One region of the Macrococcus equipercicus genome, then DNA from elsewhere that is predicted to be linked to it. Evidence: riboswitches for the same ligand, from Rfam matches in the RefSeq annotation. Region 1 holds a riboswitch; the other holds the start of a gene.
The links. Region 1 has a riboswitch for FMN ahead of KFV11_RS06240 (ECF transporter S component). Riboswitches for the same ligand answer to the same signal wherever they lie in the genome.
Positions count from the first base shown of each region.

Region 1 (15,464 bases):
CCCGCAGCGCCTCATATTTGACGGCGGTTTCCAGTGTCAGCAGCCGCTCAAGTTCCTGATACGAAAATCGTCTGAGCAGAATCGAGATAGACTCCTGTTTCTCTTCACTGAGCCGGATATTGTCCCGATATAATATCAGGTCTTGTTCTGTCACCCGGTCTTCTTCAAGAAATCTGTAGGCAATATTCAGGTCTTCTGCATTAAACAGCAGAATGGCCTGGGACTGCTCACCGTCACGCCCCGCCCGGCCGATTTCCTGCACGTATTGAAACATCGACTTCGGGACATGATAGTGGATAACCGTTCTGATATTCTTCTTGTTGATTCCCATGCCAAACGCGCTGGTGGCGCAGACATACTGGATGCTGTCATTCTGAAAGGACAGCTGCACGCCCATCCTATCCTCATAGCTCATATCAGCATGATAGGTCATCCCCTTGAAACCCGCACTTGTCAGCTGCTGATGGATATCATCGCACATCCGCTTTGAAGAGAAGTAGATGATTGACGGTCCGGCAGACCACAGCAGCTCTTTCAGCAGCGACATTTTCCTGGCAGATGGCGCAGGCAGCACCTTCAAAAAGATGTTCTCTCTGACCGTTCGATTGTCGATGACATGAAGGCGCCGGTGCAGCAGATGCTGGATGTCATGAATGGTCTTATCATTAGCAGTCGCTGTCAGGGCTATCACCTGGACGCCGGCATAATAATCCAGCAATTCGTTCAGCAGCAGATAATGCGGCCTGAAATCATAACCCCACTCAGAGAGACAGTGCGCTTCATCAATGATGATATGGGTGAAATCAACAGCAGAGATAAAGGCGCGCGCTCTATCAGTCGCAAGCCATTCAGGAGAGCAGAAGATGAAGTGATACTGCTGGAGCCGATCAAGAATCATCCGCTTCTCCCGGATATCAAGATGGCTGTGAATGCACACCGCTTTGATTTTCAGCCGTTTAAGCTCTGCGACCTGGTCCTCCATCAATGAAACGAGCGGTGTAATGACCAGCGCCCTGCCGTTGACAGTCAGGACAGGAAGCTGATAGCAGAGTGACTTGCCGCCACCTGTCGGCAGCAGCGCGAGAATATCCTCGCCGCGGTTCGCTGCCTCAACAATAGCCTCCTGCCCGGGACGGAGCGTCTGGAAGCCGTATATTTGCTTAAGAATCTGCTTCTGGTCCATTATATTCCCCCTTAATTACAAGACAGATGGCAAGCTTAATCTTGAAGTAATCATCGATACTTGAGTTTTCGAAGTAAGGCTTCAGCCGTTCAAAAGCATGCTTGTCGTACAGCGCCCGAATTTCACCGACCTCTGCCGGCCTGATGAAGCGCTGCCAGTCAAACGGATAATCTTTAATCATCATCTCTATGAGGTGATCTTCTATAGTGTGATGTTTAACCCCGCGGGCAGCAGCCATCTGCTGAATGGTGAGCCGCCCGCTGAGCAGTGCTGCTGTTTTCTCAGTGGCACTGTGAAGCGGCAGCCGGATGTAGAGAGGAGACAGCACCGGATGCTGTCGGATGAGCTCGGTCAGCAGATTGAACTCCTTCAGCAGTACAAGCTCCAGTGCGTCTGCAGGCAGCTGAAACCGGGTCGTCAGTTCGGACCTGCTACTATGCTGTCCGCATCCGTCCGGCAGCAGCAGGAAGCTGCAGCATGCGCCGAGCTGCTGTTCGACCTGTTCGTATAGACTGATAAGTTCCGCTTTAAATTCATCAGGATGATTTTTGTAGTAAGCAAAACAGTGCTTGACCTGCTGCTGCACATAAAGATGATTGGTGACCGGATAAAACGTCGTCAACTTCCCGGCATAGGCGGACAACGACTGTGTCAGCAGCCTCAAACTCTGGAAGGTCAGTGCAGCGGAATCATAGAAATAAGGATAGAAAATATAATCTTCCACCGCCCCATCCTGTTCAGTCAATAGTGCTTTAAGCTCAGGAAAAGCATGATAGAACGGCATCATCCCCTGCATTAAAGCATCGAAATACGTCTGGTGGGATTTATAGCCGGTCAATATATTAATGAAACTTTTATCCGTTTTTGACTGAAACTTCTTTTTTGCCGCCAGTGCTAGTACAGAATTCATTGGTTCCTCCGAATAATATAGGTTGAAAAATAAGGAATGAATCTCTAAAATAAGTATGTACTGATAGTGTAGCACTTTTATGTAAGGAGGCGAATAGTTTGGCAGGTAAATATACGATTGTCGATATGGATACATGTATCGCATGTGGTGCTTGTGGTGCCGCTGCGCCCGATATATATGACTATGATGATGAAGGCATTGCATTTGTAATCCTCGATGACAACAAAGGGACTCAAGAAGTTCCTGAAGAACTGGAAGAAGACATGATCGATGCGTTTGAAGGATGTCCGACCGATTCTATTAAAGTAGCAGATGAATCATTCGACGGAGATGCACTTAAATTCGAATAACCACATAAAAAACGGATGGAATCTATTATTCCATCCGTTTTTTTATGACAATCACTTTCTTAAACTAAGCTTTCTGCACGGTGATGGTCCATGACGCATCATCCAGCTGCTCATAGTTCGTCACCGGGTAGTTGTTGTCCGCTGCCCAGTTCGGAATGGCTTCTGTTGCCTGCGTGCAGTCGAAATCTATTTTAAGTTCTTCACCTACTGCTAGTGTCTCCATTTTTTTCTGAGCTTCGATTAACGGGAATGGACAGACCATCCCAACCGTCCCTAATTCGTGTACCATAATAACTTCTCCTGTCTATTAGGCAGTCTGCGCGACCGCTTTAGTTTTTGCTGATTTCTTAAACTGCTGCATCGGTCTGACAAATACAAAGTAACTCATAAACCAGGTGCCAAGGATCATAAAGACTAAGGACAGCCAGCCCTGCCATGACATCGTTGCTGTTGCCACCATACCGTTACCGATAGAACAGCCGCCTGCCATAGATGCGCCGAATCCCATCATCACACCACCGATGACGCTGTTTCTGATCGTCTTAATGTCCGGCAGTCTCCATCTGAATTCGCGTGACCCTTTAGCAGCGATGTATGAGCCGGCGACAATCCCAAGAACAAGGAATACGCCCCAGTCAAGCAGTGATACATTACCTGTCGTAATAAACTGAACCAGTTTAGCTGATGGTGTCGTGATGCCGAGACCGCCGACCCTACCAGTCGATATGCTCATCGGCCAGGCAAGTAGTGCGATCAAACCGATGACGACCGCTGCTGTAAATGTATGATAACGCTTCTCGAACAAGTAATGTCTTATACCTGTGTAGCGCTGTTTCAATTGAGGAACAGCGGCTGACTTTTTACTCAGTGAACGGTTCACAAAGAATAACGTGACGGCTGCCAGCACTACAACGAACACCCAGAATGGAATGCCTGTCGTTTCCGTCATACTAGAGCTGACGACTGTTTTGCTGTTGATTTTGTCGAGGACCGGTTTCAGGAATCCGAATTTCGTCGCTGATGCACTGAGAGCATACATGAAGAGGGCAATCCAGCTGCCGATCAGCCCTTCACCTGCACGGTACCATGTTCCTGTGGCACAGCCGCCTGCAAGAATAATACCAACACCAAAAACAAACGAGCCGATGATGGTTCCGACGACCGGAAATGCTTCATAGCTCAGCTGATAGACACCTGCCGCTGATAAGATCAGCAGCCCGATGCTCTGAATGGTAATGGCGATCAGTAACGCATAAAACATTTTGTTGCTTTTTTGCACGTACATATCTCTGAAGCCGCCTGTCAGACAGAATCTTGTCCGCTGCATGACAAAACCGAGAAGTGCACCTACGATTAAACCACTAATAATTGTCCAGATCAATTGTTTACCTCCTACAATTCCGATATATTTAATAAGATATATCATAATCAATAGGCGATTCAATTGCAAGTGTTTGTTTCCATAAAAAGAACCGGCAAATGCCGGCTCTGTTATGTCATGTTAGTTTGTTATCAAGTATGATGTTAAAAACGTCTGCGCAGCAGTGGCAGCAGCGGTCGTGCGATGAGCATGAAAATGACTGAGACAACTAACCCTTTAACGACATTGAACGGGATAATTCCTGCAGACACGATAACTTTTAAGTTCGCCGCGATATCCTCAAGATTCATGATCATGCCGTAAAGCGGCAGCAGCACAAAGTAGTTCAAAATGCTCATCACAGCTGCCATGACAAGTGTCGCCACTAAAAAAGCAGGTACGAGATGATGCTTCAGCTGCCGTCCTGACACAAAGTAGATGCTCAGCAGGAAAGATGCACCTGCTAAAAAGTTCGCTACCGGACCGACAGGATCGGCCGGAGTGAACAGGAAGTTAAGAATATTTTTAATCGCTTCTACAGCCAGTGCACCAGCGGGTCCTACAGTGAATAATGCCAGCAGTGCCGGAATATCACTGAAATCAATCGTTAAATAAGGCGGTAGAAACGGCAGTGGAAATTTGATGAACATCAAGATGAAACTGATTGCGCTTAATAGACTGATCAAGATCAGCCGTTTTGTCTTATGAATATTTGCCATGGTAAACTCCTTACATTCATCCGAGAATGAGGAGGTGGCATCACAAATAAACATGACGATATTCATGTGTTCCCTCCATCTTCTCCCATCCAGACTTTACTGTCGGCCCTGGAGTTCCACCAAGTCAGCCATCATCATACGATGACAGGTCGCGGGCTATAACCGCCGGTACGGAATTTCACCGTCCCCGAAGATGAATATTTAATTATTTTGGACTTAAGTCCATCACTAATCATATCAAAAACCAATAAAAAATCAATGTTTTGGTATTGAAATCATGAATTTTGTCCCCTGCCCTGCTTCACTGGCCACAGTAATCGTCCCGCCGTGAGACTGCACGATGGCCTGCACGATGAACAAGCCGAGCCCTGTCCCGTGATTCCCTCGCGTTCTTGCGGCATCCACTTTGTAGAACCGGTCAAAAATATGAGGAAGATGCGACGCCGCTATACCTACACCTGTGTCCATGACAATCATCTCAAGCACATCATCCCCGGCTGCCTGAAGCATAACTTTGTCACCGGCATGCGTGTACCTGATGGCGTTATCTATTAAGTTGGTCAGCACCTGGATCATCTTGTCATAGTCCATCCTCCAGTGCAGCTCATCATCCACTTCAACAGTCAGCTGGACACCGTTGTCGCTCAAGCGCTGGTTGAAGTTCGTCGCAACTTTGTCAAACAATGACTTCACCTGCACATCCTCCAGCAGCATTTCATTGCTGCCGGCATCATAGCGGGCTACGTTGAGCAGCTCGTTGACCATCCGGTTCAGCCGTTTGCTCTCATCGAGAATAATATAGAGAAATTCATCGCGTTCTTCCTTTGTCTCACCGATTCCGTCGAGCAGTGCTTCTGTATAGCCCTGCAGCATCTGAATCGGTGTTCTCAGTTCATGGGAGACATTCGCGATAAACCGCTTCTTCATCTCATCATTCTGATATTCCTCAGTCATGTCACGGATGAGAGCAACGGCTCCGATTTTCTGGTTGGTCTTCACCGGTGAGATGATGATGACAAAGTGATGATGGTGCGCGGTGACTGAATAAGTCTCCGTCTGTTCAAGTGTCGTCACTGCATTAAACCGTTCAGTGAGCACTGCTTTCGCTTCGTCGTCTATCAAGGCGAGAAACCGGTCGGCCATCGGATTTTTAAGCTGCGCTTCAATATCGAGATTGTAGCTGAGCACCCCGTCTGCCATCGCGTCAATCAGTTTGTCCCGCACGTTCCGTTCTGCTTTGATGGAACTGATGTTGCGGCGTATGTCCTGTTCCATCTTGTTGAAAGCGACCGTCAGTTCACCGATCTCATCCCTCGACTGCGTATCCAGTCTGCCGGTCTGTTCACCGCGTGCCACTTTGAAGGCCGAGTCTTTCAGCAGCAGCAGCGGCTTCGTGATTCTTGTCGACAGAAAGAAGGCAAAGATCGTCGTCAAAATAATAAGCAGCAGTGTGACGATGAGGATAATCAGGCAGATGTACTGGATGGTGTCCGAGATGGAGTTGATATCCTGATAGAGGATGATCGCACCGTTCGTATTAAAAGCCTGGGAAGGAAAACCGAGCAGAATATAGCGGTGCAGCTCTCCTTGATACTGGACATTGATAGTCTTTGTCACGTGCTGCTCCTGCTCAAACACCTTCTTGTAATCTTTGTTCGTCCGCACTTGATCAACCATCATTTGTTTGAGCGGGTCATCAAACGGTTTCGTCAGTGCAGCCTTACTTTTAATGATGATCAGTCCGGCCGGGTTCTCAATCAGCTCCTTGGCATAGTCCAGTGAATCCTGCTGATTGTGCCGGCTCATCAGCACCTGTTCTATTTTAGTGGCATTCTGATAGAGGTTGTTGCCCGTCTCAGAAATGAAATAAGCGTTGAAGAAACTGACGAGTGCTATCGACAATATAATTAAAACTGTAGTCACTATCAAAATGATAGTTAACCACAGTTTAATGACGACACTATTTAAATACTTCATTGGTCTTTGACCTCAAATTTGTAGCCCACGCCCCATACCGTATGAATCATCTCGGCTGTCCGCGGGGATACTTTATTCAGCTTCTCACGCAGTCGCTTGACGTGCGTATCCACTGTGCGTAAGTCACCATAAAACTCATAGTGCCATACTTCTTTCAGCAGCTGTTCACGGTCAAAGACTTTGTCCGGTGACTTTGCCAGAAAGAGCAGCAGTTCATATTCCTTCGGTGTCAGATTGACTTCCTTGTTTTCTGCGCTCACCCGGTGGGCATCATTATCGATGACGAGGGAGTCGAATACTATTAAATCTTTGGCATGACTGTCATGCTGAAAGAACAGGGAACTTTGTGAGCGTCTTAAAATCGCTTTGACACGCAGCACTACTTCGCGGGGCGAAAACGGTTTGACGATATAATCATCAGCGCCGATCTCAAAGCCTTCCACCCGGTTGTTCTCCTCGCCTTTAGCCGTCAGTATAATAATCGGCGTCGACTTCTCCTCCCGGATTTTGCGGCAGACTGCCATGCCGTCCATACCGGGCAGCATGATATCCAGTAAAATACAGTGGAAGTTGCTCGCCAGTGCCAGCTCGAGTGCCTGTTCACCATCTGCTGCTTCCACGGTTTCAAAGCCTTCCCGTTCCAGATACATCTTAGCAAGTTTTCTAATTCTATCTTCATCATCTACAATCAGAATTCTCTCTTTCATATGACACATCCTTTTCTAGGCGTATGAATGCAGCCCTGCAATAATTAAGTTTACCGCAATGACGTTAAATAAGATGATTCCCATACCGACTACTGCAAGCCATGCTGATTTCTTGCCTTCCCAGCCGCGTCCTAATCTTAAATGCAGGAAAATGGCATAGAACAGGAACGTAATCAGTGCCCATACTTCTTTCGGGTCCCAGCCCCAGAATCTGCTCCAGGCGATCTGAGCCCAGATGCTTGCAAATAATATGCCGCCTAGCGCAAACAGCGGGAAGCCGATAATGACTGAGCGGTAGCCGATTTCATCCATCATCGGCAGTGAAACTTTGGTCGTCAGTGGTTTGACCATCGAAAAGATCGTCCTTCTTGCAATCAGGCGAATCAGCGCGTAAAGAATCGAACCGATAATAATCGACCAGAGCACAGTCGTTAATTTCTGTGCGTTCAATACCGGCGGGACTTCAATACCGGTCATAAAATGTTTCGTTTCTTTCCACTGATTATCACCATTCGGATTGACAGGAATCGCATCCTTAAATGTGATCAGCGCAGGGAGGTGATAGCTTGCGACCGCATCACGGCCATTTTTATCCGTATAGAAGAAGTTGTCCTCATAATGGACAATGCCTTTCATCACAATCGTCGTCAAAATAAAGGCGATGACAAGGACGATGAAATACATGACGACTTCAAGCCAGAATGCATCTTTTGATTTCTTGCTGCTGTCAACATAGCGCAGCAAATAGATGAGACCGGCTATAGAACTGACCGATAAAATACCATAGGATAATGTCACTGTAATGACGTGAATAGCCAGCCAGTTACTCTGCAGCGCCGGAATCAGCGGTGAGACATCGTGCGAAAACATACTTGCATAAACGATGACCAGCATCGCTACCGGCAGTGAAAATAAGGCAAGAATCGGTGTATGATAGATGGCGTTGATGACGAGGAAGCCGCCGACCATCATAATCCCGAACATCGTTAAAAATTCATACATGTTGCTGACCGGCGCATGACCGGCAGCAAGCCATCGTGTGACAAAGTAGACAAGCTGCATAATAAAGCCGACAGCTGTCAGTATGACAGCGATGCGTTCGCTTCCTTTTCTTTTTGCTTTAATGCTTGCAGAAAAAGGAACGATTGCTATTAAATAAAGAATGAATGCAGCGTATAACGCCGTGCTGCTGATATTCAATAGTGTATCATGATTCATGACTGATCCTCCGATTCATCATTTTTGTCCTTAACTTCAGGTAGATGATAAGTTTCTAATAAACTGTTGATTTCATTTTTCAGACCGAAATAGTTTTTGTTCGTATGTGCTGCCAGTTTAAAGCCGTTCTCCTGATTGATCCATATTCTGCGGTGATTGATATAGGAGCCGATGAACAGCCCGAGCAGGAAGATAGTGAAACCGGCGAATAAAATAGGCAGCGTCAAGTCTTTTTTCACTGTCAGGAAAGTCAGTATATGATTAGTCGCACTGACAAACTTGATGGAATAGTCGTTCCCCTGTGAAATGTCTTGAGATGAACGGATTTTCAGCATACTGAATTCAGGTTTCCGGCCTTTCTCCGCAACTTCAAAGACGAAGGCCGGGTTGATCGTATTCGGTGACTTTGTAGACAGTGTACCATTTGCCTCGACCTTATCAAAATCAGGGGCATAGTTCCTTAAATGAATCGATAAGTTATTCGCGATTTTATAATCGGACGCGGGTTCATCCAGGTTCACCGTGAACTGTTTCCCTGTCTCCTGCCCTGTCTTGTTATTGATGAGTTTAAAGGTCATTTCCTTCAGCTGGCTCTGATCAAAGCTGTTCTGATAAAGCTCGAAATGGTCAAACTTAAACGGGTGATTGACGCGGATACTGCCTTTTCTCAGTTCATTGAGAGCAGGTTCTGCACCCGGGATGTTCTTATTGCCATTGGTAAAGAGTGTCAGCTTCGTTTCGTAGTTCTTTGCTATCATATTCTCTGACGCATCTGCTTTCATCGAAACAGTATTGGACTGCGCCGTCTGATCATACTGCTCAAAAATAAACTTGTCGTGTCTGATGTAGTAATGCTTGTTTGTGCCGGGAACACTTTTCGTATCCCCTTCCTTCAGCGCGATCGAGCCGTCGTAATAAAACGCCGGAATAAAACGCAGCATACTGCCGGCAAGCAGAATAATCAGCCCGAGATGGTTGATATAAGGACCGTAACGGCTGATCCTTCCTTTTTCAGCAAGCAGTGAGCTGCCTTCTATTTTCACTTTATAGCGTTTTTTCTCAAGCGTCGCTTTGACGTCTTCAAGCGCCACTGTTTTAGAATCAGTCAATGTCAGCCGCTGTCTTTTCAGGAAAGACGGATGCTTTTTGACTGTCTGGCTGCGCAGCGACTTAAAGAGCGGCACACCGCGGTCAATACTCGCTGCAATGATTGAGAAGGCAACCAGTGCCAGCAAAATCAAAAACCACCATGATGTATAAAGGTTATCAAACCCGAGCTTGTAGTAGAGATAGCCGATAGAGCCGTACTTCTCACTGTAGAATGTTGCGGGGTCTTCATTCAATGGGATGAAGTACTGCTGCGGCAGTATAGAACCGATAGCCGCTCCGATGACGGTCAGCACAAGAAGTGTCACTCCTGTTTTGACCGAGCTGAAGAAGATCCATATTTTATCGATCAACGTTCTGTTTTTCGTCTTACTGCGCACGGCAGAACCATCGTAACGCATAATATCTGTCGTTTTCTTCTTATCATAATCATCGTTGATCAATCGTCCGCAGTTCTGGCACAGCTGTGTCCCCGGAGGATTGACGTGTCCGCATGTGCAGACTATTTGTTTTTCATTCATTGACCGGCCCTCACTTACGGTGTAATGCTTTTCATGTATTTTTCGATAGTCCCGCTGTTCATTTCGCCTTCATGGACCGCTTTGACTGTGCCGTTCTTATCAATGACCACAGTCGTCGGCAGCGGATCGATACCAAAGGCATCGCTCACTTCATTGTTGTTATCAAAAGCAATGGGCAGCCGGACCGGTTCATCCAGTCCTTTAAAGAACTGAGTCACCTGCTGCGGCGTCTTCTTAATATGGATGGCAAGTACTTCGACACCTTGCTTCTTATACTTCTCGTAGTTCTTATTCAGCGCAGGCATCTCCTTGCGGCACGGCTTACACCATGTTCCCCAGAAGTTCAGGATGAGCCCTTTACCTTTATAGTCACTCAAGTTGACTGTTCTGCCGTCCATTGTCTTCAGCTGAAAGGCAGGTGCCTGCTCTCCAACTTTCACAATACCTTTGTTGTCTTTTGTCATCGTGATGTAGATGATGAACCCGATCGCCGCGATAATCAGCAGCATAACGATATATTGAGTGATTTTCTTCGCTTGTCTGGACATAACATACTCCTTACTTAAACATGATTATGTCTATTATAGCATTCAACAAAATTGATTTAGTGGCAACAATGTGAATTTTAGCCTTTAAACTGTGCCATCTGACGCAGCGTCTTCACTTCATGCGGCGAGAGTTCGCGCGCATCTCCGGCATTCAGACTTTTCAGCGTCAGATTACCGTATTCAATGCGTGATAACTTCACCACTTCATGACCGAAATGCGCAAACATACGGCGGACCTGCCGGTTTCTGCCTTCAGATATAGTGATCTCAACGAGCGTTGTATTCTTCTCCCGGTCCTGTGATTTCACTTTGACCACAGCTGGTGCCGTTTTGCCGTCTTCAAGCATGATGCCTTGCTCCAGCTGTCTCACTTGTTCACGCAGCAGATAGCCTTTCAGCTTCGCCACGTATTTCTTCTTCACTTTATATCGCGGATGTGTCATGTGGTTCGCAAATTCGCCGTCATTCGTCAGCAGCAGTAATCCTGACGTCTCGTAGTCCAGCCGGCCGACCGGGAATATCCGTTCCTGCAGCTGCGGAAAGAAATCAGTGACGACGGTTCTCCCTTTATCATCGGATACACTTGTAATGACTTTCGCCGGTTTATGGAATAAAATATACAGCTTATCCGGATTCTCAAGCGGTATCCCCTCCACTTCTATCTTGTCGGTCGGTTTCACCTTCGTGCCCAGTGTCTTGACGACTTCACCGTTCACAGTCACTTTACCTTCTGTAATGAGGACTTCCGCTTTTCGGCGTGATGTTACACCGCTTTGTGCAATGACTTTCTGCAGTCTTTCAAATTGTTCACTCATATGAGTCTCCTTTGTCGTTCATAGATTTAAAGAACTGTTCCATCTCAAGTTCATGTTCTGTCGTGCTGTCCGCAGGCAGTTCAGCAAGTGATTCAATGCCGAACACCTGCAGGAAATAATCAGAGGTATAAAGCTGCTGACTTCGTGTCTCCTCCTGCTTAGTGATGACCAGACCTTTGTCGAGCAGCGTCTTGACAGGACCGTCGGAACTCACGCCCCGCATCGCTTCAATATCACTTCTCGTTACGGGTTGATTATAAGCGATGATGGCCAATGTTTCCATTGAGGCCTGTGTCAACTTACGTCCGACTTCCTGTGTCACCAGCCGGTCGATATAAGGATTCAGTTCCGGCATAACGCCTAAAAAATAACGGCTGCCGTATTTTTGGATGCGCATGACCCGCGAGTCGAAGTGCGCGACGAGTTCAGTGATTTCATCTGCGGTGACATCAAGCAGCTCACAAAGCGTCAGCTGTTCAATGCCTTCGTCTCCTACGGTATAAAGGAGACCTGTTAATATATCCTGATTGCTTAACATGCTAACTTCCCTCTTCTAATTTCGATTTCGCCGAACAATGTCTCCTGGCTGACGGCAATTTCCTGATGCTTGATCATCTCAAGCATCGCGATAAAAATGGTCACGAGCCGATGCCGGGATTCATTGAACGTAAATAAGTCCGTAAAGCGGATATGACCATCCGCACTCAAGCGCTGCCTGATTAAGTCTGTACCCTGCTGTATCGTATAGGATTCACGGGCAAGTGTCACTTCAGGCACCTGCACTTTCTTTCTGGCCCGTGCCTTCTGATAGGCCGCCATGAGGTCAATCACAGACAGTTCCAGCGCTTCATTGACAGGGCGCTCGTACTGAGACAAGTCTGCCGGTGCTTTAATGAAGAACTGGTCCCGTTCGTGCCGCTTCTCTTCCAGCAGTTCTGCATAGTATTTATAATTCTGATATTCAATCAACTGAGATACCAGCTCATCCCGGGGATCGTCTTCACTGGCTTCATGCGGCACAGGGAGGAGCATTTTACTTTTAATGCGCAGCAGTTCTGACGCCATGACCAAATATTCACTTTGCACATTGATATCCAGTTCAGTCATTGAATTGATATAATGAAAGTACTGTTCAGTCAGATGTTTCATCGAGATGTCATAAATATCGATTTCAAATTTTTTGATGAGATGCAGCAGCAGGTCTAACGGACCTTGAAAGGCATCGAGTCTTACTTCGTACATAACGTCACCTCACAGTCAGGAGTTTTCTAATGAATATAATGTTGAATTACTACTATCAGTTTTTACATGAACGTCACTACTTTGAATGCCATGAACTGCTGGAGGACGTCTGGAAAGCCAGACCCTCCTATAGCAAGAAAGACATTGAAGTCGCGTTTATTATGCTTGCGACCAGTCAGTATCATCACCGGCGCGGTAATACGGCCGGCGCTGCACGCTGTCTGCGAAAAGCAGTGGACGGCTTCCGGCGGCATGCCCAGCTGCTGACTGAATACGGTGTTGAACCAGCCCTTATTCCTATACTGGAGAAACGGCTTGGAACAGCCGGCCCATACACGCCGCTGCAGCTGCCGCTGACCGCTTCATGTCTCCGTCAGCTTAAAGCGCTCTATCCGGACTTTGATTCCGAGCGTCCGGCCGATGACGCCTGGATTAATTTCCATGCGACAAGAGACCGCAGTGCAGTGATCGCTGAGCGTGAACGTCAGTTAATGGGCAATAAACATCCAGTAGTAGATCCCCCAGCCAAGGGCAATGGCCAGTAAAACAATCAATGTGATGTACTTATTCTTTTCCTGATTCATAACAGCCTCCTTATGCTCTTGGATGTGTCTTCTTATAGACATCCCGTATTTGTTTCTTCGATATATGGGTATACAGCTGCGTCGTGCTGATGTCCGCATGGCCCAGCATCTCCTGGACCGCACGCAGGTCCGCCCCGTTTTCAAGCAGATGGGTCGCAAATGAATGCCGCAGTGTATGCGGCGTCAGTTTTTTCTTGATGCCTACTTCTTCCTTCAGCTGCTTAATAATTTTCCAGAAGCCCTGGCGTGTCATCCGGCGGCCGTGAAAATTGAGGAACAGGCTGTCGGTGACTTCTTTTTTGAGCATTTTCGGACGCGTATGCTTAATATAATCAGCGAGCACGGTCATCGATTTGGAGCCGAGCGGAATGATCCGTTCCTTGTTGCCTTTACCGAACACCCGGACATAGCCCATGATCAGATTAATATCCTCCAAATCAAGATTGATCAGCTCGCTGACCCGCATGCCCGTCGCATATAACAGTTCAAGCATCGCCTGATCTCTTCTGCCGAACAGTTTGGATGTGTCAGGCGCTTCAAGAAAAACATCGACTTCGGCAATAGACAGGACGTCCGGCAGATGTTTCGCCACTTTCGGCGGTTCGAGCATGACTGACGGGTCTTTCACCGCGTATTTCTCCCGGAGGGCAAACTGGTGAAATCCTCTGATGGATGCTGTGTTTCTTGCGATGGTCTTCTGAGACTTGTTCTCTTCTTTCAGCTGACCTAAATACAATGTAATGGTAAAGCGGTCGACGTTATCCAGATGGCCGATTTTCTCTCGCTCAAGAAAGTTGATATAACCTGTTAAATCTCTTCTGTAGGCAGCAATCGTATTCTCGCTCAGCCCTTTTTCAATCATAATGAAATGCAGAAACTCTTCTACTATATCACGCATCTTCTCACCTCTCATTAAGTTTACCATAATCTTTTTATAATCATAGAAAAAACCGCATTCTTGACGACTGCGGTTAGCGCTGGCACCGGTGACATATTCCGTGGAACGTCAGACGATGGTCCATAATTTTAAAGTTGTAGTCTCTTTCCACTTTCAGTTCTACTTCTCCGAGAAGGTCTTCCTCTATTTCATCGACGGCACCACATTCCATGCACACAAGATGATGATGGAAATGCTCTGCCCCTTCTTTTCTTAAGTCAAATCTTGCCACACCGTCTCCGAAATTGATCTTATCGACCACTTTAAGTTCAGCAAGAAGTTCCAATGTCCGGTATACCGTCGCAAGTCCTATTTCCGGCGCCTTTTCTTTGACCTTTAAATAGACATCCTCAGCACTGAGGTGATCTGCTTCATTCTCAAGCAAGACGATGACAGTCGCTTCTCTCTGGGGGGTCAATTTATAGGAAGCTGCGTGCAGCTGGTCTTTAATTTTCTGAATTCGTTCCTGCATGTGTCACCTACCCTAGCACCCTGATAATATATTAATAAAATAGCAGTAATTCACGTACTTTGCAACTACAAATGGTCATTTAATTAGAATGATTACAATTTAGCAGTAAATACTGGAGTGCCAGCATCGTCTTGGCATCTCTGACTTGATTTGACTGCAGCAGCTGTTTCACTTTATCCACCGGCACCCACATTTTTTCGACAAATTCATCATCGTCTGCTGTCAGTTCGTCGGATGGAATGAGCTGGTCCGTGTAATACAGCGAAATCAATTCGTCACAAAACCCCGGCGAGACATAAAAATCATAGAGATGTGTGATATCATCCGTCGTATAGCCGGTCTCCTCCTCCAGTTCACGCAGCGCTGTGTAATCACGGGTCTCTCCCTGTTCGACCTTGCCGGCCGGCACTTCAATCAGCACTTCCTCCATCGCTTGACGGAACTGTTTAATGAGCAGCACTTTACCTTCATGGACCGCAAGGACAGCGACGGCACCCGGATGCTTGACGATTTCTCTTGTTGTTCTATGACCGTTCGGCAGTTCTACATCATGTTTCTCCACCGTAATGATGCGGCCGCTGTAAATCTCTTCTTTCTGCAATGTACGTTCTTCAAATGTCATTATTTTGCCCTCATTTCTCAACGTGTTAAACTATGATTATCATACCACTAGGAGGGAACATTTGTGAATTATAGACGTACAAGAGGCGGACTGGAACTATCAGAGATGGGGCTCGGCTGTATGAACTTACCCCATCGCTATAACGATGCCGCTCTGATTATGAACACAGCTATCGATCAGGGCATCAATTAT
Region 1 covers NZ_CP073809.1:1,210,949-1,226,412, forward strand. The annotation lists gene KFV11_RS06215 (RecQ family ATP-dependent DNA helicase) at 1-1,183, opposite strand, end outside; gene KFV11_RS06220 (helix-turn-helix domain-containing protein) at 1,161-2,093, opposite strand; gene KFV11_RS06225 (ferredoxin) at 2,219-2,443, shown strand; gene KFV11_RS06230 (sulfurtransferase TusA family protein) at 2,508-2,732, opposite strand; gene KFV11_RS06235 (YeeE/YedE family protein) at 2,751-3,824, opposite strand; gene KFV11_RS06240 (ECF transporter S component) at 3,968-4,513, opposite strand; FMN riboswitch at 4,596-4,721, opposite strand; gene KFV11_RS06245 (ATP-binding protein) at 4,778-6,445, opposite strand; gene KFV11_RS06250 (response regulator transcription factor) at 6,496-7,206, opposite strand; gene ccsB (c-type cytochrome biogenesis protein CcsB) at 7,222-8,424, opposite strand; gene resB (cytochrome c biogenesis protein ResB) at 8,421-10,052, opposite strand; gene resA (thiol-disulfide oxidoreductase ResA) at 10,067-10,600, opposite strand; gene KFV11_RS06270 (pseudouridine synthase) at 10,678-11,415, opposite strand; gene scpB (SMC-Scp complex subunit ScpB) at 11,408-11,953, opposite strand; gene KFV11_RS06280 (segregation and condensation protein A) at 11,947-12,657, opposite strand; gene KFV11_RS06285 (DUF309 domain-containing protein) at 12,687-13,202, shown strand; gene xerD (site-specific tyrosine recombinase XerD) at 13,252-14,139, opposite strand; gene fur (ferric iron uptake transcriptional regulator) at 14,213-14,650, opposite strand; gene KFV11_RS06300 (NUDIX hydrolase) at 14,730-15,272, opposite strand; gene KFV11_RS06305 (aldo/keto reductase) at 15,378-15,464, shown strand, end outside.

Region 2 (15,464 bases), 350 kb from region 1:
TCGACGACAAAACTCATCTTGGGCGCGGGCACGCATTTCAGGAAGATGATCCGGAGCTTCTGCTGAACTATCCATCCAATTTGATATCACTTAAAAAGAATAAGCCGGATGACTTCTATCAGTGGGTCAAAACGCAGTCACTCGAAGACATCCGTGAGGAAGGGGATAATAGAGATGAAGAAGGAAATATCTACTTTTCGCGGCGGCTGTTCGGTGATTACGTCCAGCACAAAATGCAGCAGCTTACCGCTAATAGCAATGTAACTGTCATTACAGAGCGCGTCTCAACTGTTAAAAGAACAGGGCGGCGCTGGACGCTGACGGCAGGAGATAAGGCTGAGCAGTTTGACTATGTCTTTTTAGTGCCTGGTCAGCTGCCGGCGCTGGACCCGTACAGATTGACAGGAACGGCGGGTTATATCGACTGGCCGTATCCTCTTGACCAGCTCGCAGTACATCCCGATAAAACATATGCTGTCATCGGCAGCGGGCTGTCCGGGCTCGACTGCATCCGCTATTTGACGGACAAAGGTGTGAACACGGTCACAGTGGCTTCACGAAGCGGTCAAGTACAGGCGGTCCGCGGTCAGATGAAGACGTACCGGTTTAAATACTTTACGACAAAGACGTTTGATAAAATCAAGCGGAAACATAACGATCAGCTGCCGCTCGAGGAACTGATTCATGTCTTCAAAAAGGAATGTGACTACCAGGGCGTGGACTATGCGCGCTGGTTTAACGTGAACCGCAGCCGACCTAAAGAGGCATTGAAGCATGATATTAGCAGCCATAAGGAAATCGGCGGGATTCACAGCATCCTTTACCAGATGCAGCACCACGGCTTTGAACTGTGGCCGTACATGACGCGCCGGGATAAAGCGATATTTTTAGCGGAATATGAGCCGCTGCTGAAAGAAAACATGAATCCGATGCCGGAGTCGAGCGGTGAGGAACTGCTCGCACTGCTTGAGGACAACCGGACAGTGATTAAGGGCGGTCTGCATCACGTCGAATACAAGTACCGGAAATACCGGCTGCAGTATGAAGACGGTACAGAAGACCGAGTGCATTACGTCATCAATGCGACAGGACCGGCGAAGCATATTCACGAGACGGACGCCGGTGAGCTCGTTGAAACACTGCTTGATGACAGTCTGATCGCTGAAAATCCATACGGCGGCATCCAGGTCATGCCGCATGATAACCGCGTCATCAGTCCGAAGTACGGAGTCATGGATAATTTGATGGTGCTCGGTCAGATGACAGGCGGCGTTAACTACGGCAATAACGGTGTCTATGAACTGCTGCTTGAGGCGAAGCGGGTCGTTAAATACTTTTACAGTAGGCTGTAATCGTGATAAAAAAGAGTTATGACCGATAAATGTCATTTATGCATCATAACTATGAGGCAAGTGACAACCATCGATGATTTATGACCGATAAATGTCATTTATGCATCATAACTTGACTAATAGAGGAGGCAATCTTATGCATCGACAACCTATCAAGGCATTATGGACAGGACGGCTGGATAGTGAAAGTGATGAGCGTCACTTCAGATATTTTCAGACGATTGATTTAAGCGGAGAGAATACGGGCGCACAAGTCGCGCTATTAGGCTACGCAGTGGACGAAGGGGTCCGGCTGAACAAAGGACGGCAGGGTGCTGTAGAAGGTCCGGATGCGATTAAAACAGCATTTGCCGGACTGCCGGTCATCGCAGGTGCAATGGTCAGTGATTACGGCAATATCACTCATGACCATGACACCCTCCTTGAAACTCAGCAGGAACTGGCAGCTGAAGCCGCAGAACTGCTGCAACGTCATCAGCTGACTTTCCTGCTCGGCGGCGGCCATGACATCGCTTATGCGCAGTATTTAGCTGTCAGACAGGCGTATCCCGGCAAGACAATCGGTGTCATCAACATTGATGCCCACTTTGATACGCGCCATGAAGCGCAGTCGACGTCAGGTAACAGTTTCAGTCAGATCATCGAGCAGGATGATGAGGCCGGCTACTTAGTGCTCGGTATTCAGCCGAGCGGCAATACGCAGGCGTTGTTTGATTATGCGGAACGTCACGATATCAGCTATGTGCTCGCAGAACGCTTTAATAGCGGTGTGCCGGATGAGGTCGTGTCACAAATACAGCAGTTCATCGATAGTTATGACGTCATTTTGTTCACTATATGCATGGACGTCATCGACAGTGCCTTCGCACCGGGCGTCAGTGCACCTGCTGTCCTCGGTTTGTCGTCCCACGTCGTAGCAGAGCTCGCCGCTACTATCGCATCATGTGACAAAGTCAGCTCAGTCAGCATCGCTGAGATGAACCCGGTATATGACATTGACAACAGAACGGCGAAACTCATCGCCTATTTGATGAACCACATGATCGGCAAAAAGTTTTCGTGACAGCAGGTTATTCAAACATCCAGTAATGCTGGCATAATTCAATGAGAGAAAGGACGCGTGCTGCGTGCTTTCTCTTTTTTAAGTAGTTGAGGTGGATTGTCCGGCTGATCTTCGGTCGTATTCTCAGGGCGTCAAGATGTGCTGTGCTGTAAGACTGGTAGTAAAACCTCGGGATGACCGCAAACCCCATGCCGCGGTGGACGAAGTTCGTCGCCGCTTCGAAGCGGTCCACTTCCATGACGATATTCGGTCTGACGTCAAGCCGCACGAAATAATCATCCAGATGTTTTCTCACTTGATAGTGCTGGTTAGGCAGAATGAGCGGCAAGTCCTTGATGGAAATAGATTTTGTATTGAACTGTCCCATCGGCGCCAGCAGAAAGTACTCTTCTTCGTAAAGCGGGATAGACGTCACATCTTCATGTCTGATTTCTTCGTTTGTAATGGCGATATGAGCATCATAGTTCAGCAGCATGTTCACCGCGTCCTGCAGACCGAGCACTTCATTCACCTTATAGTGCTGCTCGTCATACTGCTGCCGGTGCTGCTGGATGACAGCGGACATCCACTGGCTCGTCGACTCAAGGAGCGAGATGGTAATCTTCGGTGTCTGGCTGAAGCTCAGGTCGTACATTTTTTCGACCGTCTGATGATACTGCTGGACGAGCTCCGTCGCATAATGATAGAAGAGCGTCCCTTTTTCTGTGATTTTCACTGCTTTCGTCGTGCGGGTCAGCAGCTGGTAGCCGAGCTCATCTTCCAGCTTCTTGATGGAGGCAGTCAAGGATGGCTGGCTGATATGCAGCAAGTCGGCCGCTTTCGTGAAACTATTTTGTTTGACGACTGTTATAAAGTACTCCAATTGCAGAATTTTCAATCAACTACGCGCCTTTCATAGTTTTTAGTTATTAATAAATAGATTATTGATATTAGTTATCTATAGATTAGCATAATATAATGAGACGTGTAAGGGTGATGATAAAAGGAGCGGATATCAATGAGAAACATTAGAGCGAAAAAAGGTCTTGAAATCGAATGTAAGGGCTGGGAGCAGGAAGCGGTGCTTCGTATGCTCTACAATAACTTGGATCCTGAAGTGGCGGAGCATCCTGAGACGCTTGTCGTCTATGGCGGTATCGGCCGTGCGGCGAGGAACTGGGAGAGTTTTGATGCGATTGTTGAGACGCTGAGAAACCTCGAGAAAGACGAAACGCTATTAATTCAGTCCGGAAAACCGGTGGCTGTCTTCAAAACACATGACGAAGCACCGCGTGTATTATTAGCCAACTCAGTGCTCGTACCGAACTGGGCAAACTGGGAGCATTTCCATGAGCTCGACAAGAAAGGGCTGATGATGTACGGCCAGATGACTGCAGGCAGCTGGATCTACATCGGCTCGCAGGGGATTGTCCAGGGGACATATGAGACATTCGGGGAACTTGCGAACCAGCATTTCGGCGGGCAGCTGAACGGTACAGTGACACTCACAGCAGGACTCGGCGGAATGGGCGGCGCGCAGCCGCTCGCGGTCACAATGAACGGCGGTGTGGTCATCGGTGTTGACGTCGATGAATCACGGATCGACAAACGGATTGAAACGCGTTATACAGACGTCAAGACACATGACCTGGACGAGGCGCTGCGCATGGCGGAAGAAGCACGTCAGGCAGGCACGCCGTTATCCATCGGGTTAGTCGGTAATGCGGTCGATACACACAAAGCTATTTTAGACAAAGGCTTCAAGATTGATATCATCACTGACCAGACAAGTGCCCATGACCCGCTGAACGGCTACATTCCACAAGGCTATTCGCTGGAAGAGGCAAAGGCGCTGCGCGACGCAGATCCTGCGAACTATGTGAAGTTAGCTAAAGCGTCGATGGCGAAACACGTTGAATATATGCTCGAGTTCCAGAAGAACGGTGCAGTTGCCTTTGACTACGGCAACAACATCCGGCAGGTGGCTTTTGACGAAGGCGTGAGTGATGCGTTCAACTTCCCGGGATTTGTACCGGCGTACATCCGACCGCTGTTCTGTGAAGGTAAAGGACCGTTCCGTTTCGTCGCATTAAGTGGTGACCCGAAAGACATTGCACGTGCAGACGAAGAGATGAGAAAGCTGTTCCCGGATAACGAGAAGTTATTGCGCTGGCTCGATCTCGCTGAGGAGAAGATCGCTTTCCAAGGACTGCCTGCTCGTATCGCATGGCTCGGTTACGGCGAACGGGTGAAGATGGGTCTTGCGCTGAACCGCCTCGTGCGTGACGGCGAAATCTCTGCACCGATTGTCATCGGCCGGGATCACCTTGATTCAGGTTCGGTGGCAAGTCCTAACCGCGAGACAGAAGCGATGCAGGACGGCAGTGATGCGGTCGGTGACTGGGCGGTGCTGAATGCGCTCGTCAATACAGCGGCAGGCGGCTCATGGATTTCATTCCATCACGGCGGCGGTGTCGGTATGGGTTATTCACTGCACGCCGGCATGGTTGTTGTGGCGGACGGTACCGAGAATGCAGAACGACGATTGGAGCGCGTGCTGACGACTGACCCGGGCATGGGGGTTGTGCGTCATGCAGATGCAGGTTACGATATTGCTGTTAAGGTCGCCGTGGAACGCGGCGTTCATATTCCGATGATTACAGGGAAAGGTGATCACAATGAATGATTTAATCATCCAGAACATTCAGGAGCTTATTCTGCCGAAATCGACAGACCGACCGCTGAAAGGTCGTGAACTCGATGAGCTGACAATCGTGGAGAACGGCACCGTTGTCGTGAAAGACGGAAAAATCGTTTATTCAGGGCCGCATACAGAAGAATACGAAGCCCATGAGACAATTGATGCGACGGGCAAAGTAGTCTCTCCTGCATTGATTGATGCACATACCCACCTCGTTCACGGCGGCTCCCGCGAACATGAGATGGCGCTGAAACGTCAAGGCGTGTCATACCTTGAAATATTGAAGCGGGGCGGCGGTATTCTCTCGACGGTCAAAGCGACGCGCGAGGCGTCAGCAGAAGAGCTGTTCAAGAAAGCAGAGTACAACTTGCTGACGATGATTCATCACGGTGTGCTCGGCGTGGAAAGTAAGAGCGGCTATGGTCTTGACCGTGAGACGGAGCTGAAGCAGCTGCGTGTATCCCACAGACTTGCTGATAAATATCAGCTTGATATGAAGCATACGTTCCTCGGGCCGCATGCCGTGCCGGCAGGAAGAGGCGGAGAGGAATTCATGCAGGAGATGATTGATTTCCTGCCGGAAGTGAAGGACTATGCAGATTTCGCGGATGTCTTCTGTGAGACAGGAGTCTTCACCATTGAAGAATCCCGCCGATACATGCAGGCAGCCAATGACCTCGGCATGCGGGTGAAAATCCACGCAGACGAAATCGACCCGCTCGGCGGACTTGAGCTGGCCATTGAACAGCATGCCATCTCAGCCGATCATCTTGTAGCAGCGAGCGAAGAAGGCAAGCGGCAGCTGCACGACAGTGATACAGTCGCAGTACTGCTGCCGGGGACGACGTTCTACTTGAACAAGGACAGCTATGCCGATGCGCGCGGCATGATTGATAATAACGGTGCTATCGCTATTGCGACCGACTTCAACCCGGGCAGCTGCGTGACGAACAACCTGCAGATGGTCATGGCGATCGCAGCACTCAAACTGAAACTGTCACCGAACGAAATATGGAACGCAGTGACAGTCAACGCCGCTAAAGCCATCGGGCTGGACGCCGGCACCATCAATACAGGTGACAGAGCGAACATCGTCATCTGGCATGCACCGAACCATCAGTACATCCCGTACCATTACGGCGTGAATCATGCCGAGAAAGTCATTAAGGACGGTCAAGTGATTGTGAATCACGACTTGGCACTTAAATAATCAATAAAGCCATGTCTCCTGAGCTGGAGACATGGCTTTTAAATTTGGGGCGGGTCATCGGTTGCATTCGCGGCATGATTCCGGTACCATTGACTTGTCAGTCTATGATTGACAGACAAGTTAATAACATTCTTTCGGGGCAGGGTGAAATTCCCAACCGGCGGTAAATCTTTGATGAGCCCGCGACCCTTTATCGTTGATAAAGGCTGATTCAGTGCAAAGCTGAAGCCGACAGTTACAGTCTGGATGGGAGAAAGAATAAGACACCATTATCGTATGGTTTATTTGTGCTTGAAAACTATAACTGAATGGTCTTATTTGTGATACCAAAATTTAAGCGCCCGCTGCTGCGGGCGCTTTTGTTGTTAAGGAGGAGCAGATGTATATTAACGAAGCATTCAAACTCGCTCAGATGACGAACGGTCAGACGGGCAGAAATCCCGCGGTCGGCTGCATCATTGTGCGGGACGGCGCCATCATTGGTATCGGCGCGCATCTGAAGGAAGGTTCCAGTCATGCGGAAGTGCAGGCACTCGCTATGGCAGGTGACGCACGCGGTGCCACGCTCTACTGTACGCTTGAGCCGTGCAGTCACTACGGTCAGACGCCGCCGTGCACTGAGGCCGTTGTCGAGGCCGGCATCAGCCGCGTCGTCTTTGCCGCACGGGATACATCGCTTGATAACACTGGGATCGCTTACATGGAAGCGCACGGCATAGAAGTCAGTCATGAACCACATGATGACATCACGGAATTTTACGCGCCGTTCTTTCAGGCGAAAAAGGATTCTGCCTGCTACGTCACGGTGAAGCTTGCGGCGACTCTTGACGGCAAGCTTGCCGATGACAGCGATTCGAGCAAGTGGCTGACGAACGCAGACTCCCGGACTGACGTGCACAAGCTGCGGCATACGATGGACGGTGTGCTGGTCGGCAGGCGGACTTATGAGCTGGACCAGCCGAAACTCGATGCCCGTCACGTCAGCGGGAAAAAGCCTGCGAAGATTATCATCTCGAGGTCAGGTGATGTCAAGCTGCACGCGGCAGACATCGACTCAGAACAGCGCATCATTATCATCACAAGCCGCGAGCTCGAGACGACGGCTGAAGTCATTGTGACTGATGATCTGTCACCTGGTCATATTACGAAGCTGTTGTATAAGCACGGCATACGCCGGCTGCTCGTCGAAGGCGGCAGCAGCGTTATCACAGCATTTATTGAACACGATTGTTTCGATGAAGTCGTCCTCTATTATGCCCCGAAATTGCTGGGCGGCACTGAACGCAATCGTTTTTACCATACAGAAGAAAAAGAGCTGTCAGCGCTCAAGCAGCTGGAACTTAAAAGTGTCGATGTGTTCCAGCATGATGTCAAGCTGACTTACAGAAAGGGGCAGAACGATGTTCACAGGAATTATTGAAGCAACAGGGACCATCAGACGCATCACCGGCGGACGAAGCCTGAAGATGACGATTGAATGTCCCGCTATTCTCGGTGACGTCAAACTCGGCGACTCGATCGCTGTTGACGGCACGTGTCTGACAGTGACGCACTTCACGGCCGAGACCTTTGATGTTGATATCATCACCGGCACTTCAGACCGCACGAAATTCTCCGCGGTGCAGGCCGGGTTCACAGTGAATCTTGAACGCGCATTGATGCCTTCAAGCAGAATGGGCGGTCATTTTGTCACGGGCCACATTGATAAGGTGGCCAAAGTGATGAGGACATTCCGACAGGACAATGCGACCGTATGTCATATCAGTCTGGCGCCGGATGATCAGCCTTATATTATCGATAAAGGCTCCATCGCTGTCGACGGGACATCGCTAACTGTCTTCAAGCTTGCGCCGAATTATTTTGAAGTGCAGCTGATTCCTGAGACGCAGCGGCAGACGAAACTGATGCAGTTGAAGCCGGGCGATGCTGTGCACCTTGAGTTCGACATGCTCGGTAAATATGTGCTGAAGCAGAAGGAGAGAGTCTGATGTTTGATTCCATTGATGAAGCACTGAGCGCGTTAACAGCAGGCCGGCCGATTATCGTCGTGGATTCTGAAGACCGCGAAAATGAAGGTGATCTGCTCGCTGTCACCGAGTTCATGCAGCCGGATGTGCTGAACTTCATGATCAAAGAAGCACGCGGTCTCGTCTGTGCGCCGGTTTCCCGCGCGATTGCTGAAAAGTTCAGTTTACTGCCGATGACCGTGACGAATGACGACCCTCACGGCACGGCGTTTACAGCGAGCATCGATCACGTGATGAGTACGACCGGCATCAGCGTTGCTGAACGCTATGACACTGTGCGTGCACTGCTCGGCGACGGTGCAGAGAAGACATTTAATTCACCAGGTCATATCTTCCCGCTCATCGCAAAAGATGACGGCGTGCTGGAGCGCCAGGGCCATACTGAGGCATGTGTCGACCTCGCCCGGCTGTGCGGCGCGACACAGACAGGCGTCATCTGCGAGATCATTAAAGAGGACGGCACGATGGCACGGCGCGATGACCTCGTTGACTTCAAGCATAAGCATGATTTGAAGATGATCACGATTGATGCGCTGGTGCATTACCGCAAAGTGACAGAGCCGCTTGTGACAAGAGAAGCGGTCGTCGATATGCCGACCAAGTACGGTCATTTCAAACTGTACGGCTTCCAGGAGCTTTATTCAGACAAAGAGCACGTCGTCTACATGAAGCCTTACACCGGCATACCGGACGTCCGCATTCATTCGGAATGTCTGACGGGTGATGTCTTTCATAGTGAGCGCTGTGACTGCGGCATTCAGCTTGAGCAGGCGCTGCATCACATCGAGACGCACGGCGGCCTCGTCATCTATCTCCGCCAGGAAGGGCGCGGCATCGGTCTGATCAACAAGTTAAAAGCATACGAGAAGATCGAGCAGGGGATGGACACGGTGGAAGCGAATCTCGCACTCGGGTTCGAGAGCGACATGCGTGACTACGCAGTGGCGGCGTCTATACTGCGGGACCTTGACATCTTGTCAGTCAATATCATCACCAACAACCCCCGGAAGATCTCAGGACTGAAGGCATACGGCATTGATGTCAGAGTGCGTGTGCCGCATCAGTTTGTCAGCAACGTGAACAACAGAAACTATTTAACGACGAAGAAAGAAAAATTAGGCCATTTACTGGAGGAGAAATTAATATGAAGTTTGATGCGAAGTTAACAGGTGAAGGACTTAAAATAGCAGTGGTCACGGCAAGATTCAATCATTTCATCACAGACCGGCTGACGGAAGGGGCAACCGATACGTTGATCCGTCATGGTGTCCGTGAAGAGCATATCGATCACGTGCTTGTGCCCGGTGCGTTTGAAATTCCGTTCGCTGCCCAGAAACTCGTCAAGAAGGATTATGATGCAGTTATCACGCTCGGCTGTGTCATCCGCGGCGCTACAACACATTATGATTACGTCTGCAGCGAAGTGGCAAAAGGGGTTGCTAAAGCGAATGAGTCGGGCACACCGGTCATCTTCGGGGTGCTGACGACAGAAACGATAGAGCAGGCGATTGAACGTGCCGGCACGAAAGCAGGCAACAAAGGCGGTGAGGCAGCAGTAGCCGCGATTGAAATGGCGAACTTGAATCAACTGCTGAGCTGATGCGTAAAAACCAATAAAAAAAGCAGCCGAGGCTGCTTTTTATTTGCTGTTTTTAGCTGCGGCGATCAGCGTGATGGCTGCCGCAATTCCTGCGCCTGCTGCGATTCTTTTATTGACAGCCGGCGTGAAGATGGATTTCGTCACCAGCTGCAGGTTCTGCGGTCGTTCTGCCAGGCGGCGCATGAAGTAGCCGTACCAGTCCTGGCCGAACGGCACATAGACACAGAACTGATAGCCTTCATTAGCAATCTGCTCCTGCAGCTCTGTACGGAAACCATAAAGCATCTGGAATTCAATCAGCTCTTTGTTCAAGTTGTGCTGGGCGATGAACCGCTTCGCATGGTCGATGATATCATGGTCATGTGTTGCGATAGATGTCATCGCTTTTGCATTCAGCAGGCGCTGCTCAATCAGCTTGATGTAGTTCTCGTCGATATCTTCCTTGGACTGATAAGCGATCTCTGCCGGTTCTTTGTAAGCACCTTTAACTAAGCGGAGACGCACGTCCTGATATTGATCGATATCTTCAGTCGCGCGGTAAAGATAAGCCTGGATAACTGTGCCGACGTTCTTGAACTCACCTTTCAGACGGTCAAGAATAGCGAACGTCTGCATTGTATGTTTGTAATCTTCAGTGTCCATATTGATATGCATATTGCCGCATGCATGGGCTTTCAGTAGAATTTCACGCACGTTCTCGTAGCAGAACTCTTCATCGACATCGAGGCCGATCTGCGTCAGTTTGATTGACATATGTGCTTTCACGCCTGATTCATGAATCGCTTCAATCATCGCAAGAATTTCATTTTTAGCTTTTGTCGCTTCTTCTTTCGAGAAGACAAATTCGCCGAGATTATCGACTGTCGCCGTAATCCCTTTAGCGTTCAGCACGCGGATTGCCTTGATTGTTGAAGGGATGTCCACACCTGCAACGACTTTGTTTGCACCAAGTGCCAGACCATAGCGTTTGGCTGCGGCATTTAATGCCTGGTTCTCACTCAGCTTAATAAAAAAATCTCTTGTCAAATCCATCAGTAAAGCCTCCTTAAATATCTTGCATATCAATTATAGTACTACAAATTTGAAGAAAGTTAAGCGTTTTCTTATCATATTGCAGAAAGATATTTTACATTTTTTGAATAATCATTCCCGGGGAATAAGGAGGCATACTGAAAAAGACAGAGGCTCATGTAAAATTAATGGCGCTCCGAACGGTAAGATGAAGGAGGTTCATTTATGAAGCAGCGGGCGCGGCGCTATTCATTGATTGTCAACGCGGGTAGTGATACCGAATAGAATCGTTTGTCTTCTGCTCACCGCATGACTCTGCAGTGTTGCATCTACCACAATAAGAACAGCTGAGAAGTGCCTAATCATCAGACTGGGCACTTTTTATAGCGATCGTTTCTTTGTTGATCGGTTCGGCGCTGATTTCTATCAGTTGAGGTAAAGCCATAATAACAGTTAATGTGATGATGATCTTCTTGATCAGCTTCATGACTGCCTCCTTGGTTTATAATCACTTTCATTGTAAAGGCGATATGTGAATCTGCTTTAAAGCATTTGTAAATAATTTATTTACTTTATTGATGTCTGCTATACTGCTATTAATAAAGTAAATCATGACAAGGAGTCAGCTGATGAAAAGCTTAGGAATTTATTTTGGGACATTTGCACCATGCCATGTCGGCCACTTTGAACAGATTGTCCGTGCCAAGCGCGAGAATGATAGAGCGTTTGTCATCGTCTCAGGTTACGACGGTGACCGGGGAGACCTTGCCGGCATGAGCCTGAAAAACCGCGTCAAGGCGATGCGGGAGCTGCTGAAAGATGATCCGACCGTCTCCGTGCTGATGCTCGATGAAACAGCTATCCCGAAATATCCTGCCGGCTGGGCACCGTGGCTGAATATGCTCCGGGAAAGTGTGGAGCAGTCGACAGATATAACGGAACGGGTGACTTTCTATGTCGGTGAAGATGAGTATATGAAGCCGCTTGATGACTACTTCTCCGACTGCTGGGAGGCAGACGTCGTCATTACACGTGTGGACCGCCGCGTGACTGGTATCAGCGGCACTTCCATAAGGGAGAATCCGCTCTTCAACTGGGATTATGTCACCCGGCCGTTCAGGCGTTTCTTCGTCAAAAATGTGCTGATCATCGGTGGCGCCGGAACAGGCAAGACAGCACTGACACGAGATTTAGCGCGGCGCTATTCAACGTCTTATTCACTGGAATATATGCCGGACTTTCTGACGGAGCGGCTGGTCCGGGAAGAAGAGCTCGACATCAAGGATTTTCACGAGATCGGTATCGGTCAGTATGAGCACAACCGCCGTCATATTCATTCACCAGGTACACGGAAAGTGTTCTTTGCAGACACAGATGTGATGATGACAAAGCTGTTCGCAAAATCTCATCTGAGCGAGCAGGACTTCAACCATGTCGCGCCGGTGTTCGATTTCTATATCTCACTGCAGACATGGGCACTCATCATTGTACTGCCGACTGCTGAAAGCGGTGATGAGATGTATGAGCTGATGCTCGCTGAACTTGACAGCCAGCAGCTCCGTGACCGTACGGTTATACTGGAAGGCATGGATTACTACGAAATGTATGAAGAAGCGCACCGGCTTGTCGATGAATTGCTGGCAGACGGGCGGGACAATTGAATATTAAGGAATTGTAAATCGGTGACCAAAATCTTTAAGGAAACTTTACATTATGGATGGGATAGTGGTGTTAAAATAGACGTATATTGATTAATTAAGAGGTGTGCTACTAATGTTCAAAGATATGGCATATTATATATTCGGTCATGAACTGGATCCATTCATGCAGTTGTTTGTATTTGAACCGATTGTTATTACAATCATTGCAGTCATCGTGGCAATACTTACAAAGAGAGCATGGACGATGGGACTTGTCATTATACTGCTTAACATCATCGATAATGCGATAGATGTCAACTTCCTGTTCGGCGATCAAGGAATCGGTACGATAGTTGCGCAGAATATCTCCTTCTTCTTCTCGAACTTCTTCTCAATGTTCTATGAATTTGTCTTCAGCTTCCTGATCACAAGCACAGCATTTATGCACAAAAAATTCGGTGTCGCTTAAGCGGTACCGAATTTTTTTGTGTGGAATTATTCTGTATGAGCCGCTTTATACTGCTGACCTTTGTCGACATACGAGCGGTAAATGCGTTCCAGCTCACTGTAGTCATGGTCGTTCAGCTCGCGCACGACTTGAGCGGGCCGGCCGAAAGCAAGTGTTCTCGGTGGAATCTTCTTGCCGGGCGGCACGAGAGACCCTGCTCCGATAAAGGCATATTCACCGATTTCAGCGCCATCGAGTATGGTCGAATCCATACCGACAAGGGCGTTTTCTTTAATCGTGCACGAATGCAGCGTCACCCGGTGGCCGATTGTCACACAATCTTCAATGATGAGCGGCTTATCTGGTGACTGATGAAGACAGCACAGATCCTGGACGTTGCTCTGACTGCCGATAATGACAGGGCTGACATCTCCGCGGATGACTGTCCCATACCAGACGGAAGCGTGATCACCGACTGTGACATCACCTGTAATGACTGCAGTTGGCGCGATAAATGCAGTGTCTGAGATATTTGGCCTATGGCCGTTATATTTGAGTTCCATCTTGTGCCCCCTTTTTTGTTATACTTAATCATATCATTGATTGACAGAAGGAGCAGAAATTATGTGGAAGTGGGAAACAGAAAAGGCCGCTAAAGGCGTCGTCGTCATCGTTCATAATATGCTGGAGCACCACGGGCGTTATGCCTGGCTGATTACACAGCTGAGAAGAAGCGGTTATCATGTCGTTATGGGAGACCTGCCCGGCCAGGGACAGACATCCCGTGTCAACAAAGGACATATTGAATCATTTGGTGTATATCGTGAGGCTGTGCTCGAATGGATAGAAGTAGCAGAGGAATATCGTCTGCCGGTATTTCTTTTCGGCATCGGTCTCGGCGGCCTGATTGCTGTGAATTTACTGGAGCGCGTCACCCTCAATCTTGAAGGCCTGATTTTAATATCACCGCTCTTTGGTTTTCAAAATACATTGTCGACACGGAAGAACATTTTCGCCTCCAGTTTCGGCGGGACGTCAAAAGATGCCAAGTTCGATATGAATATTGCGATGAATCAGCTGACGCGCTCAGCAGATGCCGTGAAAGATGCTGAGTCCGATTCACTGATGATCAGTAAAGTGAGTTTCAACTGGTATCGCTCTATTATGGAGGCGATGAAAGACACGATGGAAAATATTCCGGCGCTCAGCAGCGTACCGCTTCTGCTGATGTATGCAGGAGAAGATAAGCTCGCTGATCTCGAGCAGACCCGGTTATTCAGCAAGGAATTTCAAACGGATGAGATGTATGTGAAGTGCTGGAACGGGCTCTATCATGAACTGCACCAGGAGCCGGAGAAAGAAAACATACTGCGCTATATAGAATCTTTTATGAACAATAGAATTTATTATGTTGGGTTAATTTCGGAATAGCAGGGTATAACAACTGTATCAACTTACAGAGGTGGGGATGTTATGTCTCATGATGTCAAAGACATGATGCTGCTCAATGAACTGCAGCATGAAATTGATGGGATATTCCAGAAGATTTCTGATGAATTCGGCTTGTCCAAAAATGAATATGTCGTGATGGTCGCTCTATGGAACAATGGTCCGATGGCCATGAGAGCTCTGGATAAATATATCGATATCAAACCTTATAAACGAACCCGTTTTTTTAACAACCTCGTAAGCAAAGGCTGGATTACTAAAGAGAGACCATCTGATGACGAACGGACTGTTATTATTCACTATAATGAAGATAAAGCACCGGAAAAAGAAAAGATTGTCAAAGCTGCCTGTAAGGCCATCAGTGACAATCTTGAAAATTTACGCAAGCATTTTAACGCTGTGCTGTCGATCTGCGAATCACAAAGGTAAGCTTCAGCTTACCTTTTTTCTATGGCGCAGATAAACGGTGGCTGGTTGCGCTGGTTGATAAATTCGTATTTTAAAATATGGGCAGTCTCCTGGTCATAAGTCTGCAGAAAGTCGAGCACTGCTTCTTTCTCAATCTGTCCTTCTGCATGTCCCGGATAAATGACAAGTATAATGACTCCGCCGGATTTAAGACGCGCAAACAGCTTCTGGACGGCTGTGATCGTTGTCTCAGGGAGTGTGACGATAGATTTGTCGCCTTTTGGCAGGTAGCCGAGATTGAATATAGCGCAGCTGATGTCGCGGTCCGGTAAGTACTGGTCAACATGCTGATGGCCGTCGTGAATAAATGTGATATTCGCGTGATCGGCTGTTTGCTGTTTTGTATTCTGTATAGCAGTCTCCTGAATGTCAAACGCATAGACATGGCCATGCGGCACACGTTCTGCCAGATAAAGTGTATCGTTGCCGTTGCCGCATGTCGCATCAACGACAATGTCTGTGTCAGTGACGAACTGGTCAATCAGCAGCTTGGAGAACGGCAGAATTCCTTTAAGC
Region 2 covers NZ_CP073809.1:1,564,888-1,580,351, reverse strand. The annotation lists gene KFV11_RS08170 (FAD/NAD(P)-binding protein) at 1-1,352, shown strand, start outside; gene hutG (formimidoylglutamase) at 1,489-2,415, shown strand; gene KFV11_RS08160 (LysR family transcriptional regulator) at 2,423-3,292, opposite strand; gene hutU (urocanate hydratase) at 3,413-5,080, shown strand; gene hutI (imidazolonepropionase) at 5,073-6,305, shown strand; FMN riboswitch at 6,432-6,567, shown strand; gene ribD (bifunctional diaminohydroxyphosphoribosylaminopyrimidine deaminase/5-amino-6-(5-phosphoribosylamino)uracil reductase RibD) at 6,685-7,725, shown strand; gene KFV11_RS08140 (riboflavin synthase) at 7,706-8,293, shown strand; gene ribA (GTP cyclohydrolase II) at 8,290-9,480, shown strand; gene ribH (6,7-dimethyl-8-ribityllumazine synthase) at 9,477-9,932, shown strand; gene KFV11_RS08125 (proline dehydrogenase family protein) at 9,972-10,964, opposite strand; gene KFV11_RS11700 (hypothetical protein) at 11,302-11,430, opposite strand; gene KFV11_RS08120 (AAA family ATPase) at 11,573-12,604, shown strand; gene KFV11_RS08115 (hypothetical protein) at 12,717-13,052, shown strand; gene KFV11_RS08110 (gamma carbonic anhydrase) at 13,079-13,594, opposite strand; gene KFV11_RS08105 (alpha/beta fold hydrolase) at 13,656-14,462, shown strand; gene KFV11_RS08100 (transcriptional regulator, SarA/Rot family) at 14,505-14,909, shown strand; gene mnmM (tRNA 5-(aminomethyl)-2-thiouridylate-methyltransferase MnmM) at 14,918-15,464, opposite strand, start outside; gene mnmL (tRNA modification radical SAM protein MnmL/YtqA) at 15,459-15,464, opposite strand, start outside.
Region 2: it holds a riboswitch for FMN, as region 1 does, so the genes downstream of both, ribD (bifunctional diaminohydroxyphosphoribosylaminopyrimidine deaminase/5-amino-6-(5-phosphoribosylamino)uracil reductase RibD) here and KFV11_RS06240 (ECF transporter S component) in region 1, are expected to answer to the same signal.